2 regions of the Rhizobium sp. WCS2018Hpa-16 genome follow, and region 1 is predicted to be linked to the other one. Evidence: predicted binding sites of a transcription regulator. Region 1 holds the regulator's gene; the other holds the start of a gene.
What was found. Region 1 encodes LexA, which represses DNA repair genes until DNA is damaged. Its sites were predicted from a motif close to TGTTCNNNNTGTGTTCNG; they were not measured.

Region 2: RQI55_RS09005 (PA0069 family radical SAM protein) is a predicted target of LexA. The motif match lies at 6,598-6,615, and genes of this name have one in related genera.

What each region holds. Positions count from the first base shown of each region.
Region 1 covers NZ_JAVTIX010000001.1:978,257-986,147, forward strand. Annotated here, with positions in the region: gene RQI55_RS04930 (ComEC/Rec2 family competence protein) at 1-118, shown strand, start outside; gene RQI55_RS04935 (glutathione S-transferase family protein) at 149-832, opposite strand; gene lexA (transcriptional repressor LexA) at 1,180-1,902, opposite strand; gene kdsA (3-deoxy-8-phosphooctulonate synthase) at 2,146-2,994, shown strand; gene eno (phosphopyruvate hydratase) at 3,218-4,492, shown strand; gene RQI55_RS04955 (septum formation initiator family protein) at 4,641-4,958, shown strand; gene pdhA (pyruvate dehydrogenase (acetyl-transferring) E1 component subunit alpha) at 5,112-6,158, shown strand; gene RQI55_RS04965 (pyruvate dehydrogenase complex E1 component subunit beta) at 6,177-7,604, shown strand; gene RQI55_RS04970 (hypothetical protein) at 7,616-7,891, shown strand, end outside.
Region 2 covers NZ_JAVTIX010000002.1:604,748-612,638, reverse strand. Annotated here, with positions in the region: gene RQI55_RS09045 (S49 family peptidase) at 1-140, opposite strand, end outside; gene RQI55_RS09040 (tRNA1(Val) (adenine(37)-N6)-methyltransferase) at 236-1,081, opposite strand; gene RQI55_RS09035 (DUF2007 domain-containing protein) at 1,041-1,271, opposite strand; gene RQI55_RS09030 (polyprenyl synthetase family protein) at 1,387-2,403, shown strand; gene RQI55_RS09025 (tetratricopeptide repeat protein) at 2,683-4,518, shown strand; gene RQI55_RS09020 (4-(cytidine 5'-diphospho)-2-C-methyl-D-erythritol kinase) at 4,525-5,421, shown strand; gene moaB (molybdenum cofactor biosynthesis protein B) at 5,411-5,992, shown strand; gene RQI55_RS09010 (glycosyltransferase family 2 protein) at 5,958-6,491, opposite strand; gene RQI55_RS09005 (PA0069 family radical SAM protein) at 6,676-7,833, shown strand.

The sequences.
Region 1 (7,891 bases):
TGCCATGCTGAGCGACAATCGGCCATGGACGGAGCACCGCCACTACGACTGGCGCGACAAAAGCTTCAATACAGGAATTCCGGCCCATATCGAACACCTGCTCACAGGCCGTCCATAACTCATGTGCTTTGGAGCGCGCCGCTGCTCGTCACGTCGGGACTGCGCGCAAATCCGCAAGCCATTCCCCCACATCCCGCGCCTCAGCCTCATGCGCATCATCGCGCCACGGTTCGAGAAGGGCCGCCTGTTCCCATTCCTGCATTGCCGGTAGGGAGAGGAGGTGATCCATATAGTGCTTCGATGCTGGAGACAGCGCCGTTCCGTAGGTCTGAAACCGAAACGCAACCGGGCAGAAAAACGCATCCACAGCTGTGAACCCGGCCCCGGCCAGGAATGGACCGCCATGGGCTGCCAGCCCTTGCTGCCACAAGGCGTCTATCCGGGAAATATCTCTCTGCAATGCGTCCGATATGGAGGATGGCCTAATTCGAAGACCAACACTCATGGGATGGTTGTTGCGCAATGTGGAGAAGCCAGCATGCATCTCCGCCGCGGCAGAGCGAGACCAGGCCCGTGCCTTTGCATCCGCTGCCCATACGCCATCATGCTTTTCCGCAAGATACTCGGTGATGGCGAGCGATTCCCAAACGGTCAGATCGCCATCCACAAGACATGGAACTTTCGATGTCGGTGAAAACTCCGAAAACGCATGGTCCTTGTCATCGAAACGCATGAATCGCTCGGAAAATCCAATTCCGAGCGTGCGCATCAGCACCCAGATTCGCAGTGACCAAGACGAGTAATTCTTGTTGGCGATGAAAAGTTGATACATGAGCAGCGCTCCTAAAAGGCAGCGATCAAAAAGAGAAAACTATCAGTAAACGAGAGAATTTCTTGCATAAAGCCATCCACAGCGATGGCATCATTCAAATTATTTGATGACCGTAACCAGCGTGGCGATCACGCCGGCTCACAAGCACCAGCTACAAACGCAACGGCGAAATTCCCATGCCATAAGTATCTGCTGACATAACGGAAAATCCACTCCAAATCACCGAATCGCAGTGGAATCGATACCCGGCTAACAAGTTCTATCACCGCGCGGTGACTTGAGGCCCCGCGAGCGTCAACAGAGTTAAGACTGCGCCTGAAAAGCGAGGCAAGAGCCTGTCAGGCTGGTCAGTGATAACGCCTGATCAGACCAACAAGCTTTCCCTGAATCTTGACCCTGTCGGGTCCAAATATGCGGGTTTCATAAGCAGGGTTCGCAGCTTCAAGTGCGATAGACGCGCCGTTGCGACGGAAGCGCTTAAGCGTTGCCTCCTCTTCGTCCACCAGAGCCACGATGATATCACCGGGATTTGCGGTGCTGGTATCCTTGATAATGACGGTATCGCCGTCAAAAATACCGGCTTCGATCATCGAATCGCCTTTGACCTCAAGCGCGTAATGCTCACCCGCACCCAGCATATCCATCGGCACGACCACATCATGAGTGTTGTTCTGGATGGCGGAGATTGGCACGCCCGCTGCAATGCGTCCCATGACCGGTACGCTGACTGATTCAGAATTTCTGCTGTTGGAAGATGATGGCTGAGGCCGTTGCTCAACAGCTGCGGTTTTGCCGAGACTGCCCTCAATAACACTTGGCGTGAAGCCGCGCTGTGGCTTTTCCGGGGGCGAATATGATTCGGGAAGCTTGATAACCTCGAGCGCACGGGCTCTGTTCGGTAGCCGGCGAATGAAGCCGCGCTCTTCAAGCGCTGTGATCAACCGATGGATGCCTGACTTTGATGCAAGCTCCAGTGCATCCTTCATTTCATCGAAAGATGGTGGCACGCCGGACTCTTTCATTCTCTCATGAATGAATAGAAGCAGTTCCTGCTGTTTGCGCGTGAGCATGAAGAGACCCTTGACGATTCGAGGCGGAGATTCGGGAAACAAATACAGAACGAACACTATCTGTTCCATATGTGTTCTGCAATCCCTTAAAACTCAGTGAAAGTACAAACGAGTTTCAGCGTTGCCCACAATCCCGCCGAATACCGCTCCTATACCGTGACTCGCTGTCGGCTTACTGCTACATGCGTTGCCAAGATCGGGCGTGATGCCCGTGCACTGTTTCATTTGTTCCAAGGGAAAACCATGAGTGCGACGAACAATCTGAAGGTCATTGCCGGCGAGGGCGCTGCTGCGGTCTCTTTCTCGAACACCGAACGGTTTTCCCTGATTGCCGGTCCGTGCCAGATGGAAAGCCGTGACCATGCTTTCATGATTGCCGAAACGCTGGCCGAACTCTGCGGCAAGCTGGGAATCGGCCTTGTTTACAAATCATCCTACGACAAGGCCAACCGCACCTCGCTTTCGGGCCAGCGCGGCATCGGCATCGACAAGGCGCTGGAAGTCTTCGCCGAGTTGAAGGCGCAGTTCGGCTTTCCAGTCCTTTCGGATATTCACACAGAAGAGCAGTGCGCCATTGTTGCGCCCGTCATAGATATTCTGCAGATTCCGGCATTTCTCAGCCGTCAGACGGACCTGCTGGTGGCTGCTGCAAAGACCGGCCGAGTGATCAACGTCAAGAAGGGCCAGTTTCTGGCACCCTGGGACATGAAGAACGTGCTGGCCAAGCTAAATGACAGCGGCAACTCCAATGTGCTGCTGTGCGAGCGTGGTGCATCCTTCGGCTACAATACGCTTGTGTCGGATATGCGCTCACTGCCAATCATGGCATCGCTCGGTGCGCCAGTTATATTCGATGCGACCCATTCCGTTCAGCAGCCCGGCGGGCAGGGTGGCTCGACAGGTGGTCAACGCGAGTTCGTGGAAACATTGGCACGCGCGGCGGTGGCCGTTGGTGTTGCCGGTCTTTTCATAGAGACGCATGAGGACCCTGATAATGCGCCGTCCGATGGCCCCAACATGGTTCACCTGAAAGATATGCCGAAGCTTCTCGAAAAACTTCTGGCTTTCGACAATATCACCAAATCCGCCTGATATTTCGGCGCCGAGAGGCGTCGATGGAAACCATCGCGCAGGACGGGGCTTGTCATTGTAATTTCTTCCGCATCGGCTACAGCGGAAGACGAATACCAAACGACTCGCCGCTCTGGCGACGTGTTTTTATCGCATGCCGGAATCTGAAACTTCTTCACAGCTTCCCTCATGCGCTTTAAGACATGCACCTGAAAAACACTGTTCCAATCCTAAGGGAGAGATCATGACAGCCATTACCGACATTATCGCACGCGAAATTCTCGACAGCCGCGGCAACCCGACCGTTGAGGTAGATGTCTATCTTGAAGACGGCTCTTTCGGCCGCGCAGCGGTTCCATCGGGCGCATCCACCGGCGCGCATGAAGCCGTAGAGCTGCGCGATGGCGGCAAGCGTTACCTCGGTAAGGGCGTCGAGAAGGCAGTCGAAGCCGTCAACACGGAAATCTTCGATGCGCTGGGCGGTTTCGATGCCGAGAGCCAGATCCATGTCGACCAGACACTGATCGAACTCGACGGTACTCCGAACAAATCGCGCCTCGGTGCCAATGCCATCCTCGGCGTTTCGCTGGCTGTTGCTAAGGCTGCTGCTGAAACCACGGGCCTGCCACTCTATCGTTACGTTGGTGGCCCGAACGCGCATCTGCTGCCAGTTCCTATGATGAATATCATCAATGGTGGCGCGCATGCCGATAACCCAATCGACTTTCAGGAATTCATGATCATGCCAGTCGGCGCGGAAAATATCCGTGACGCGGTGCGTATCGGCGCTGAAATCTTCCACGTTCTGAAGAAGGAACTGTCTGCGCAGGGTTTCAACACCAATGTGGGCGACGAAGGCGGCTTTGCGCCGGGCCTGAAGAGCGCGCCGGAAGCACTCGATTTCATCATGAAGTCCGTTGAAAAGGCTGGTTACAAGCCAGGCGAAGACGTGGCGCTGGCTCTCGATTGCGCCTCGACGGAATTCTTCAAGAACGGCAAATACGTGATGGAAGGCGAAGGTCGCACGCTGGAGCCTGAAGCCATGGCGGATTATCTCGCCGAGCTCGCTGGTAAGTATCCGATCATCTCGATCGAAGACGGCATGGCCGAAGACGATTGGGACGGCTGGAAGTACCTTACAGACAAGATCGGCAAGAAAGTTCAGCTGGTTGGCGACGATCTGTTCGTGACCAACTCTGCCCGCCTTCGTGACGGCATCAAGATGGGCGTTGCCAATTCGATCCTCGTCAAGGTCAACCAGATCGGATCGCTGACGGAAACGCTCGATGCTGTTGAAACTGCACACAAGGCTGGCTACACGGCTGTCATGTCTCACCGCTCTGGTGAAACAGAAGACTCCACGATTGCCGATCTTTCAGTTGCCACCAACTGCGGACAGATCAAGACAGGCTCGCTTTCGCGCTCTGACCGTCTGGCCAAGTACAACCAGTTGATCCGTATCGAAGAAATGCTCGGCCCACAGGCCGCCTATGCAGGTCGCTCCATTCTTCGCGGCTGATTTCGATATCGATATGACACGACGAAAAGCCCGGTTAACGCCGGGCTTTTTTGTGCGCTGCGGTCGGAGCGTGCGTTAAGGTCAACGGATGGTTAAGCATATGTCGCTATGATGCCTTCAGTAACGCGTTTGAAGGCTGTTTCAGAGTATGTGGACCAAGCATCACAAGAAAAGACGTTTTGGCCGTCTTGTCGTTCCGGCAATCACGGTCGCGTTTCTCTCCTATTTCGGGTATCATTCCATCCATGGTGATTTCGGGCTGAAGGCTGCGGAGCAGTTGGAGAAGCAGCGCGTCGCCCGTTCGGCGGAACTGGCCAAGCTTACCAAGGCTCGCACGGCGCTGGAGCGCCAAGTTGAGTTGATGAGTGATGGCTCGCTCGAGCGCGACATGATCGATGAGATCTCTCGCTATCAGCTGAACATGTCACGCGCCGACGAAATCGTCATCATGAACACATATTTTTGATTAACCGAATTTCAGTTAATCTCATTTTTTAATTTATTCGCAGTCACTTAGGGCGAATACGAGCCATGCGTTTATGCCATTGCTGCTTCGCGTTTTCTTGCATATGGTGCGCACCGATCCAACCATTCTAAATGGCAACTCAGGGAGGGATGTATGGCACCGCGAAAAAACGCGACCGTATCCGGCCGCAAGACCACGGCAAAGACAGCCGCTAAGGAATTTACCGGCCAGAACACGCCGGAGTTCGGCAAAGATGAAGAGCTCCACGCGTATCGCGAGATGCTGTTGATCCGCCGATTCGAAGAAAAGGCCGGCCAGCTTTATGGCATGGGCTTCATCGGCGGCTTCTGTCACCTCTACATCGGGCAGGAAGCTGTCGTTGTGGGCATGAACATGTCTCAGAAGGAAGGTGATCAGGTTATCACTGCCTATCGCGACCACGGCCACATGCTGGCTGCTGGCATGAGCGCGCGTGGCGTCATGGCTGAGTTGACCGGACGAAGCGGCGGCTTGTCGAAAGGCAAGGGCGGCTCCATGCACATGTTCTCCAAGGAAAAGCATTTCTACGGGGGACACGGCATCGTGGGTGCCCAGGTTTCTCTCGGAACCGGTCTTGCCTTTGCTAACAAGTATCGCGGCAATGACAGTGTTTCCGTCGCCTATTTCGGTGATGGCGCGGCCAACCAGGGCCAGGTCTATGAGAGCTTCAACATGGCTGCTCTCTGGAAGCTCCCAATCATTTATATCGTCGAAAACAACCATTACGCCATGGGTACATCGACTGCGCGCGCAACCGCCCAGTCCAACTACTCGCTGCGTGGCGTTGGCTTCGGTATTCCGGGTATGCAGGTCGATGGTATGGATGTTCGTGCCGTCAAGGCTGCTGCCGATGAGGCGCTGGAACATTGCCGCTCCGGCAAGGGTCCGATCATTCTTGAAATGCTGACCTATCGTTACCGTGGTCACTCCATGTCTGACCCGGCGAAATACCGTTCCAAAGATGAAGTGCAGAAAATGCGCGCGGAACATGACCCAATCGAGCAGGTCAAAGCCCGTCTCCTTGAAAAGGGCTGGGCGTCTGAGGATGAACTCAAGGCAATCGACAAGGATGTTCGTGACGTCGTTGCCGACAGCGCGGAGTTCGCCCAGACCGATCCGGAGCCGGATGTATCCGAGCTCTACACCGATATTCTGCTCTGATTTGGGAAGGGAGACATCATGCCTATAGAGATTCTCATGCCCGCCCTTTCCCCAACCATGGAGGAAGGCACGCTTTCCAAGTGGTTGAAGAAAGAGGGTGACAAGGTTGTTGCTGGCGACGCTATCGCTGAAATCGAAACAGACAAGGCAACGATGGAAGTCGAAGCCGTGGATGAAGGCACGATTGGCAAGCTGCTGATCGAGGCTGGCACCGAAGGCGTCAAGGTCAACACCGCGATTGCTGTGCTGCTTCAGGATGGCGAAAGCGCAGATGATATGTCTGCTGCATCCGCTCCCAAGAAGGAAGAGCCAAAGGCTGAGGCTTCCAACTCCGGTTCGGACGCTGCTGGTGGCAAGACCCGCGAAGCAACGGAAGAGCCTTCTGCTGCCAAGGAAGCAGCGAAGGTTCCAGCAGCACCGAAGATCGAAGTTGCTGCCGACCCTGACATTCCAGAGGGCACCGAATTCGTAACGCAGACAGTGCGTGAAGCACTGCGCGATGCGATGGCGGAAGAAATGCGCTCTGACGAAAACGTCTTCGTCATGGGCGAAGAAGTTGCCGAATACCAGGGTGCCTACAAGATCACTCAGGGCTTGTTGCAGGAATTTGGCGCCAAGCGCGTCATCGATACGCCGATCACCGAGCACGGCTTTGCCGGTATTGGCGTCGGTGCTGCGATGACGGGTCTGCGCCCGATCGTTGAATTCATGACGTTCAACTTCGCGATGCAGGCCATCGACCAGATCGTCAACTCTGCTGCCAAGACGCTCTACATGTCTGGCGGTCAGATGGGTGCGCCAATGGTGTTCCGTGGTCCATCGGGCGCTGCTGCCCGCGTTGGCGCACAGCACTCGCAGTGCTACGCGGCATGGTACAGCCATATCCCGGGCCTCAAGGTCGTAATGCCGTATTCGGCTGCTGATGCCAAAGGTCTGCTCAAGGCTGCGATCCGCGATCCGAACCCTGTCGTCTTTTTGGAAAACGAAATTCTTTACGGTCAGAGCTTCGAAGTGCCGAAGCTGGATGATTTCGTGCTGCCAATCGGCAAGGCGCGCATTCACCGCAAGGGCAAGGACGTTACCATCGTTTCCTTCGGTATCGGCATGACCTACGCCATCAAGGCTATTGCGGAACTCGAAAAGCTCGGCATCGACGTTGAACTCATCGATCTGCGTACAATCCGTCCGATGGATCTGCCAACAGTGATCGAATCGGTCAAGAAGACCGGTCGTTTGGTGACGGTGGAAGAAGGCTTCCCGCAGTCATCGGTCGGTGACTTCATCGCTAACCAGGTCATGCGCGCCGCATTCGATTATCTCGACGCGCCGATCCTGACGATTGCTGGCAAGGACGTTCCGATGCCTTACGCTGCGAACCTTGAAAAGCTTGCTCTGCCGAACGTTGACGAAGTTATCGAGGCGGTCAAAACCGTCTGCTACAAGTGAAGGGGGAGAGTGTGAGTAAAATCAAACAAATCCTCCCGGCAACTGAAAACTGGCACCGCGTTCTCGGTTCCAAAGATGCCCCGCAATTCGAGCGGGTTATCTTCTGGGCTGTGGTCAATGATGGTGAAGGCGATGTGGTCGTTGGCGTTCCGCGTGAGAACATCGGCGTCATCGGTGCCGTCAGCGAATGGCTGAACGACGTTGCGGGATATATCGAAATCGACCCGTCGCAGATCAGCCGGCTCGCGGAACATCCCGAAGAGTTGGAACAGTATAATCTCGTTTGG
Region 2 (7,891 bases), on a different contig from region 1:
GGGCCATAACCCGCAATGTTCAGCGCCGGACGAAACTGACTACCACCCGCCATAATCGCTCCGTGCATACGCACCACGGGTATGACCAGCTCCTGCTTGCGAAACCGCTTGGGCACCAGTCGCTTCAAAAATCCAGCCATTTGCATCCTCATCATCATCACTATCTGTGGTTCCGATGTGGGTATCTGCGTGGCAAACGCAATGGGGCGCGGAATGATAATCTGGTGAGGAGTGGCTAGGCCTGCGTTCGCTTTTGCCCGTCATTGCGCCTGTAGGCCACCCGGCCATTGCTCAAATCATCGACCTCGCGAAGAAACGCGTTGCTGCCATGGTCATGCATCGTCAAGGCTGCGCGAAATGTGAGCCTTGCGCGAGAACCCTTGATGCCGGTGACCAGCATGCGCACGGCATCTTCGCCTGAGCGCGGGTAAATCAGGGTGATTTCCAGCCCGCCGAAGCGCTTTCCGCAGGCGGCAATAATATCGGCGATGGATTGCGGCCTTGCGATCAAAGACATCTGCCCGCCGGGAACCATGATGGCGGCGGCGGTTCTCAACCAATGTTCAAACAGATCATCCGTCATGGCGTGGGCCGCAGCCTTCAGCGCGTCAGGTGTTTTGCGGTCGCCTGCGTCATTATAGGGCGGGTTCATGATGACGTGATGGAAATATCCATCCACCAAACCGGCCTCTATACGCGCATTAGCCCGCAAGGTGACATCGGCCTGCCGCGCGGACACGCGCTGAGCAAAGTCGGCATTTGCAGGAAGTTCAAGGCTGCGGCTGGCAAAATCCACCATTTCCGCAGACAGCTCAAACAGTGTCACCTCAGCCTTTTCCAGACGGGAAGCGACCGCCATGCCAGCCGCACCGGCGCCCGCACCAAGATCGGCAACGCGGCACGGCGCATCATCCGCCACAAGCGAGGCCAGCAACATGGCGTCCATACCGGCCCTATGGCCCCTGCCCTTCGGTTGAAGGATCTGGAAGCGGCCGCGATGGAATGCGTCGACTGTTTCGGAAACGGTATCCGTCACGGGATCAAGCCTGATCTTCGCGCAATTCGTCGGAAAGTCCGGCATCGACCAGAATGCGCCGCGCCTCATCAGCCCGGTCTTCCTCCACCAGAAGCCGACGCGGAAGCAGGCCAAGTGACCCTTCGAGAATGCTCATGCCCTGATCGGCAATAAGACTGTGAATGCCAGCATCCTTCATCAGACTCTGTGAGAAGGACAAAAGAACGGCGTCATTTGTTCGTATCAGTTCACGCATTGGTCAGTTTCCACCCGAATCCCGTCTTTTTGAACGGTGTGAGGCAATTCGCCCCTTGCCGCTTTCGTTCACGCTTTCTATTGTCGGCCCCAAAAGTGAACAGGAGTCCGTATCCTTGGGCGTCGTCATACCGCTTGAAGAAAGCAAAAACAAACTCGCATCCGTCAAGCCGCTTGTCGACCTGACACGGGCAGACATGGAAAGAGTGAACCAGCTTATTCTTTCCAAGGCCGGTTCAGATGTCCAGATGATTCCCGAAGTGGCCAATCACCTGATCTCATCCGGTGGCAAGCGTCTGCGGCCGATGCTGACACTCGCCTCCGCTGCGATGTTCGACTATCAGGGTGACCACCACATCAAACTGGCCACCAGCGTCGAATTCATGCACACCGCCACGCTCCTGCATGACGATGTGGTGGATGAAAGCGATCTGCGCCGCGGAAAATCAACGGCACGCACCATCTGGGGCAATCAGGCCAGCGTTCTCGTCGGTGACTTCCTGCTTGGTCAGGCCTTCCGCATGATGGTGGAAGTCGGCTCGCTGGATGCGCTGGATGTGCTTTCCACCGCAGCCTCTGTCATTGCCGAAGGTGAAGTTCTGCAGCTTTCCGTCGCAAAAAATATGGAAACGACCGAGGATGACTATCTACAGGTCATACGCGCCAAGACCGCAGCCCTTTTCGCAGCGGCGGCAGAGGTTGGACCCATTGTTGCCAAGACGGACAAGGCAACCCGCAGCGCGCTGAAATCCTACGGCATGAACCTTGGCCTCGCCTTCCAGTTGGTGGACGACGTGCTGGATTATGGTGGGAAAGCCGACGAGCTGGGCAAGAATACGGGTGATGACTTCCGCGAGGGCAAGATCACGCTGCCGGTGATTCTCTCCTATCGTCGCGGCACAGCGGAAGAGCGTGCGTTCTGGAAGCGCGCCATTGAGAACGGCGAGAGCACGGATGAAAATCTGGAAACGGCCCTCGGCCTCATCAAGAAATACAACGGCCTGACCGACACCATCGCCCGCGCCAACCATTATGGCACAATTGCCCGCGATGCGCTTGCGCCGCTGCCACAGAGCCCATGGAAAAAGGCGCTGATGGAAGTGATCGACTTCTGCATCCAGCGCGTCAACTAGGTTCCTGGCTGGGTGGAGTTGTTCAGGCGCGGCGTATCACAGTCGGTGGTTGCGTTCGTTGCGGTTTCACAAATCTTGGTGCTCGGGCAGAATTTCTTGCAGGCGTGCTCCAAAAAAGCCATTCTATCGTGACGAGGTATGTGACCGTCTGAATCGTTTTCGGTTCAGACGTCACGGTCCAGTTGAAGCATGAAGGCGTTCAGGTGCAACCACTTTGCCCGCGCTCTCATGTAGCAGACTGATTTTTCGGTGCAGATGCACAAAAGCAAAGGTTCCTTTATGCGGCGCAACCCAGCATTTCGTCTTCTCTGCGGCGCGGCCTTTATTGCCGGCCTTTCCATCGGCGCGGGTTCGCCTGCTTTTGCCGAGACGAAGCCTGCAGACAAGGTGGCCGAGACCGTTACGTTTGATCCCGCAAAGGTCAACACCTTCTCCGGTGCGTTTCTGGCGGCTCGCACGGCGGATGTGGATCAGGATTTCAAGACCGCTATCACGCTCTATCAAAAGGCCCTGGAGTTCGACACCGCCAATGTGGAGATACGCCAGCGCCTGATGATCGCGCAATTGCTGAGCGGCGATTTCGACGCTGGCGCAAAAATTGCCGACAGCCTGAAGGGCGATTCGTCGGTAGAGCGCGTCACAACCATCATTCGTGCGCTTGCCGCCATCAAGGACAAGGAATTTTCCGGCGCGGAAAAGGTCCTGAAATACACCGGCCCCAATGATCTGGACCGCATGGTCAACACGCTGTTGACGGCCTGGGCCCGCGCTGGTGCCGGCAAGAGCAAGGAAGCGCTCGCGCTCGTCAATGGCATGAAGGGACCGGGCTGGATTTCCATTTTCCAGAAATACCACGCTGGCGCGATTGCACTGGTGGCAGGAAACATGGAAGCAGCGCGCAAGAGCCTGAACGACGCAGTGGCAGACCGTGAGGGCGGCGCAACAGCGACCGACACCTATATGCGCGCCGTGATGGCGCTGGCACGGCTGGAAGCCAATGTCGGCAACAAGCAGAAGGCGCTCGATACCATCGCTGTCGGCGATACTTTTGCGCCGAACTACGCGCCTTTGAAGGCGCTGCGCGAAAGCATCGAAAGAGGCGAGAAGCCACAGCAGCAGGTGCAGACCCCCATCGAGGGCGCGGCAGCTGTGATGTTCTCCATTGCCGGTGCCTTGAACCGCGAAGGGGCCGAAGAAATTGTCACGCTCTATCTTCAGACCTCACGCGCTCTCGACCCCAAAAGTGCAGACACTCTGATTCTGCTCGGCGGACTGGCTGAAGCACAGAAGCAGCCGGACCGCGCCATTGCCTTCTACCGCGAAGTGCCTCTGGATTCACCGATGCACCGCATTTCCGAGCTGCAACTTGGCCTGACGCTGGCGCAGACGGACAAGGTCGAAGAAGCGCGCAAACACCTCAAATCCCTGCTCGATTCGGATCCAAGCGATATTCGCTCCTATCTTGCCTATGGCTCGGTGCTTTCAGATGCCAAGGACTACAAGGCCATGGCGGCTAATTATGACAAGGCTGTCGAGGTCATCGGCGCTGTCCCGAAGAAATCCGACTGGACGATCTTCTTCCAGCGCGCCATCGCCTATGAGCGTTTGAAGCAGTGGGACAAGGCAGAGCCGAATTTCAAGCGCGCTCTGGAGCTTAACCCGGAGCAGCCGCAGGTGCTGAACTATCTTGGCTATTCGTGGGTCGACAAGAATATGAACCTCGATCAGGCAATCGGCATGATCCGCCGGGCCGTGGAGCTTCGCCCAAATGACGGCTACATCGTCGATTCTCTAGGCTGGGCGCATTTCCGACTGGGTGCTTTCGATGAGGCTGTCGAGGAGCTGGAACGCGCCATCGAGCTGCGCGCTGGCGATCCCACGATCAACGACCATCTTGGCGATGCCTATTGGCGCGTTGGCCGCAAGATCGAGGCTGTCTATCAGTGGAACCGCGCGCTCATCGGCGAAAGCGAAGAGGTGGACAAGTCCAAGGTGAAGGAAAAAATCGCTAACGGCCTGCCGCCGCTGGAAAAGGATGCGCAGAATACGGCCAAGAAAGATCAGGCGCCTCTGCCGCCTGTCGCGCCTGCGCCAGCGCCGGACAAGAAATCCTGATCCTTCATGTCCTCGCCTGACACTCAAGGAGCGGTCCGAACGACGGAGGCCGCTCCCGCCAAGATCAACCTCGCTTTGCATGTCACAGGCCAGCGCACAGATGGCTATCACCTGCTGGAAACGCTTGTTGTGTTCACGCAAGCGGGCGACGTGATCAGCATCGAGGATACAGAACAGGATAGCTTTTCGCTGACCGGCCCCTTCGCGAGCGTTCTGCAGCAAGAGAATGCGGGCACCAATCTGGTGTTGAAGGCGCGTGATCTGTTGCGCGAAGCTGTTGGGCCTCAGCCACGACCTGTCACGATCCATCTTGAGAAAAACCTTCCGGTTTCCTCGGGCATTGGCGGCGGATCTGCCGATGCGGCCGCCACCTTGCGGGGCCTGTGCCGCCACTGGAATATCGCGGCTTCAACCGTCAAGCTGGATGAGATCGGCCTGAAACTGGGCGCTGACGTGCCGATGTGTCTTTCCAGGCAGCCGCTGATCGCGCGCGGTATTGGCGAGAGGATCGAAGCCGTTGGCGACATGCCCATGCTGCATCTGGTGCTCGTCAATCCTCTCAAGGGTGTTTCGACACCGGAGATTTTCAAGCGGCTGACGACCAAGACCAATCCGCCGCTTTGCGACCGCTCCAACCTCGACTGGATGGATTTTATCAGACAGTGCCGCAACGATCTTGAGACACCTGCGCGTGAGGTTCTGCCAGAGATCGGCGCTGCACAGACTTTGCTTTCTGACGCGGGTGCAGCGCTAGTGCGCATGTCAGGCTCTGGCGCGACATGTTTCGGGATCTTTGAAACAATGGCGGACGCAACTTCGGCCATGGCAAGCCTTCGCCAAAAGCGTCCCGACTGGTATATTCAGGCAACAAAAACCATAGGTGGACTTCGAGATGAATGCTGAAAGAGCTTTTATACCGGTTGGCATCGCGGTTTTGACCGTTTCCGACACGCGCACGCTGGCAGACGACAAATCCGGCGACACGCTGGCCGCCCGCATCGTTGATGCTGGCCATATGCTTGTGGACCGTGCCATTGTGCCGGATGACAAGGTCGCCATTCTTGACCAGGTACGCAGCTGGACTCTATCCGACGCGATTGATGTCGTGATTACCACTGGCGGGACCGGCTTTACCGGGCGCGATGTCACGCCAGAGGCGCTGGAGCCCCTGTTTGAAAAGCGTATGGACGGCTTTTCCGAGGTCTTCCACCGCATTTCCTATGACAAGATCGGCACATCCACCATCCAGTCACGCGCAACAGCCGGACTTGCCAATGCCACTTTCATTTTCGTCCTGCCGGGTTCTCCCGGTGCCTGCAAGGACGCGTGGGATGGCATCTTGAAAGCGCAATTGGACTACCGCCACATGCCCTGCAATTTCGTGGAAATCATGCCGCGCCTGGACGAGCATTTGAAGCGGCGCTTAGAAAAAACGTCTGCTAGGACGCTCTGCGCAAAGCCCAGGCTGGAATGAGTTCTGCGCTCAGACGCCTCGCCTTCTGTCCCTTCAGGAAAATATCCAGTCCGATGCGACCCAGCCTTCCGCTGGATTGCGTCATCGCCAGAGCATCCGCCTTCCTCAGTAGCAGACCGTACTCCAGCAGGCGGCGGCGATGCGTAAGGCGTGATAGCAATGATGGACGGTAGTGGCGGGATGGCGCAAATCTGGCGGGGCGCGTGTTCAGCGCCGTATATTCCATAATGTCCTCAATCCAGCCGCTTTGTGGGCGGCTGCCGGGTTCCATCAGCAAAATCCATTCACCGCGCGCCGACGCTATGATCTGGCCCATATCCCAGTCTGTTTCAAACCGGCAACCTGCCGCCTCCGCCACGCGAGACGAGCCGTCCGTCGAGCCATGATCAAGGATGATCACGTCGCTCACCAGCCCCTCCACCGCACCGGAAACAAGCGTGGACAAGGTATGCGCAAGTTCCGGCTCCTGATCCCGGCATTCCATAATGACTGTCAGCATGTCTTAGGCAAGCTTGTAATCCCCAGCTTCGGAAACACGATCTGATTTCCTCATTAAAATTTTTAACGCAAGGCAGAGCAAATTGCTATCGAGTCTTTCGGTATTTTGTTCTTGTCTTGTTCTCCTTCCTGCTTTATGAATCAGGTCATCCACCAAGCCGGTTCGCCCGGTCAGGAGTATCCAGATGAGACAACATGTGCTTTCGGGGCAGGCTGCTTTTCAGCCGGGCCATACGCCAGATATTGCCAATGCTCTGGCCGACGCATCGGGTCTACGGATCGAGATCGACCGTCGGCGCGGGCGTGGGGCGGGTATCAATCCGGGCGGACGTTTCGAGACCTTGCAGCACGAGGCCGTGGATGACGGCTGGCAGATCATCGAGGAACTGCCGGAGTTTCGCACTGAGGTTCAGGTCGAAAAGCCACGCAGCATCATCACGCGCAATGATTCGCCGGACATTCCCTTTGATCGCTCCATCAATCCTTACCGTGGCTGCGAACATGGCTGCATCTACTGTTTCGCCAGACCCTCGCACAGCTATATGGGGCTGTCGGCAGGGCTGGATTTCGAGGCAAAGCTGTTTGCCAAGCCGGACGCTGCGAAACTTCTAGAACGAGAGCTCGGCAAACCGGGATACAAGGCACGCGTCATCGCCATCGGCACCAATACCGATCCTTACCAGCCGATCGAGCGGGAATGGCGCATCATGCGCCAGATCCTCGAAGTGCTGGCGAAGGCCGAGCATCCGGTTGCTATTGTCACCAAGTCCGGCCTGATTACCCGTGACATCGACATTCTCGCACCGATGGCCGCCAAGGGCCTGGTGAAGGTCGGCATTTCCGTCACCACCCTCGACCGCAAGCTTGCCCGCAGCATGGAGCCACGCGCATCGACACCGACCAAGCGTCTGGAGGCGATCAAGACGCTGACAGAGGCTGGCATTCCTGTGGCCGTAATGATGGCACCCGTCATCCCGGCCCTGAACGACCATGAAATCGAACGGGTGCTGGAGGCTGGAAAGGCGGCCGGGGCAACGGAAGCGTCCTATGTTCTCCTGCGCCTGCCGCTGGAGGTGAGCCCGCTGTTTCGCGAATGGCTACTCAGAAACTATCCGCACCGCTATCAGCACGTCATGTCGCTGGTGCGCTCGATGCGTGACGGCAAGGATTACGATGCTGAATTTGGCAAGCGGATGAAGGGTGCCGGTCCCTATGCCTGGCAGATTGGACGGCGATTTGAGATGACGACCAAAAGGCTCGGCCTGATCCGGCGCGGCATCCAGCTCCGTGACGATCTCTTCATCGCGCCGGGTGGAGCCGGTGTGCAGCTCTCCCTGCTCTGATTATTGCTGGACCTGAGAGGGAAACCAAGCAGGTCTATCGCTGAAGAATACCCGTCAG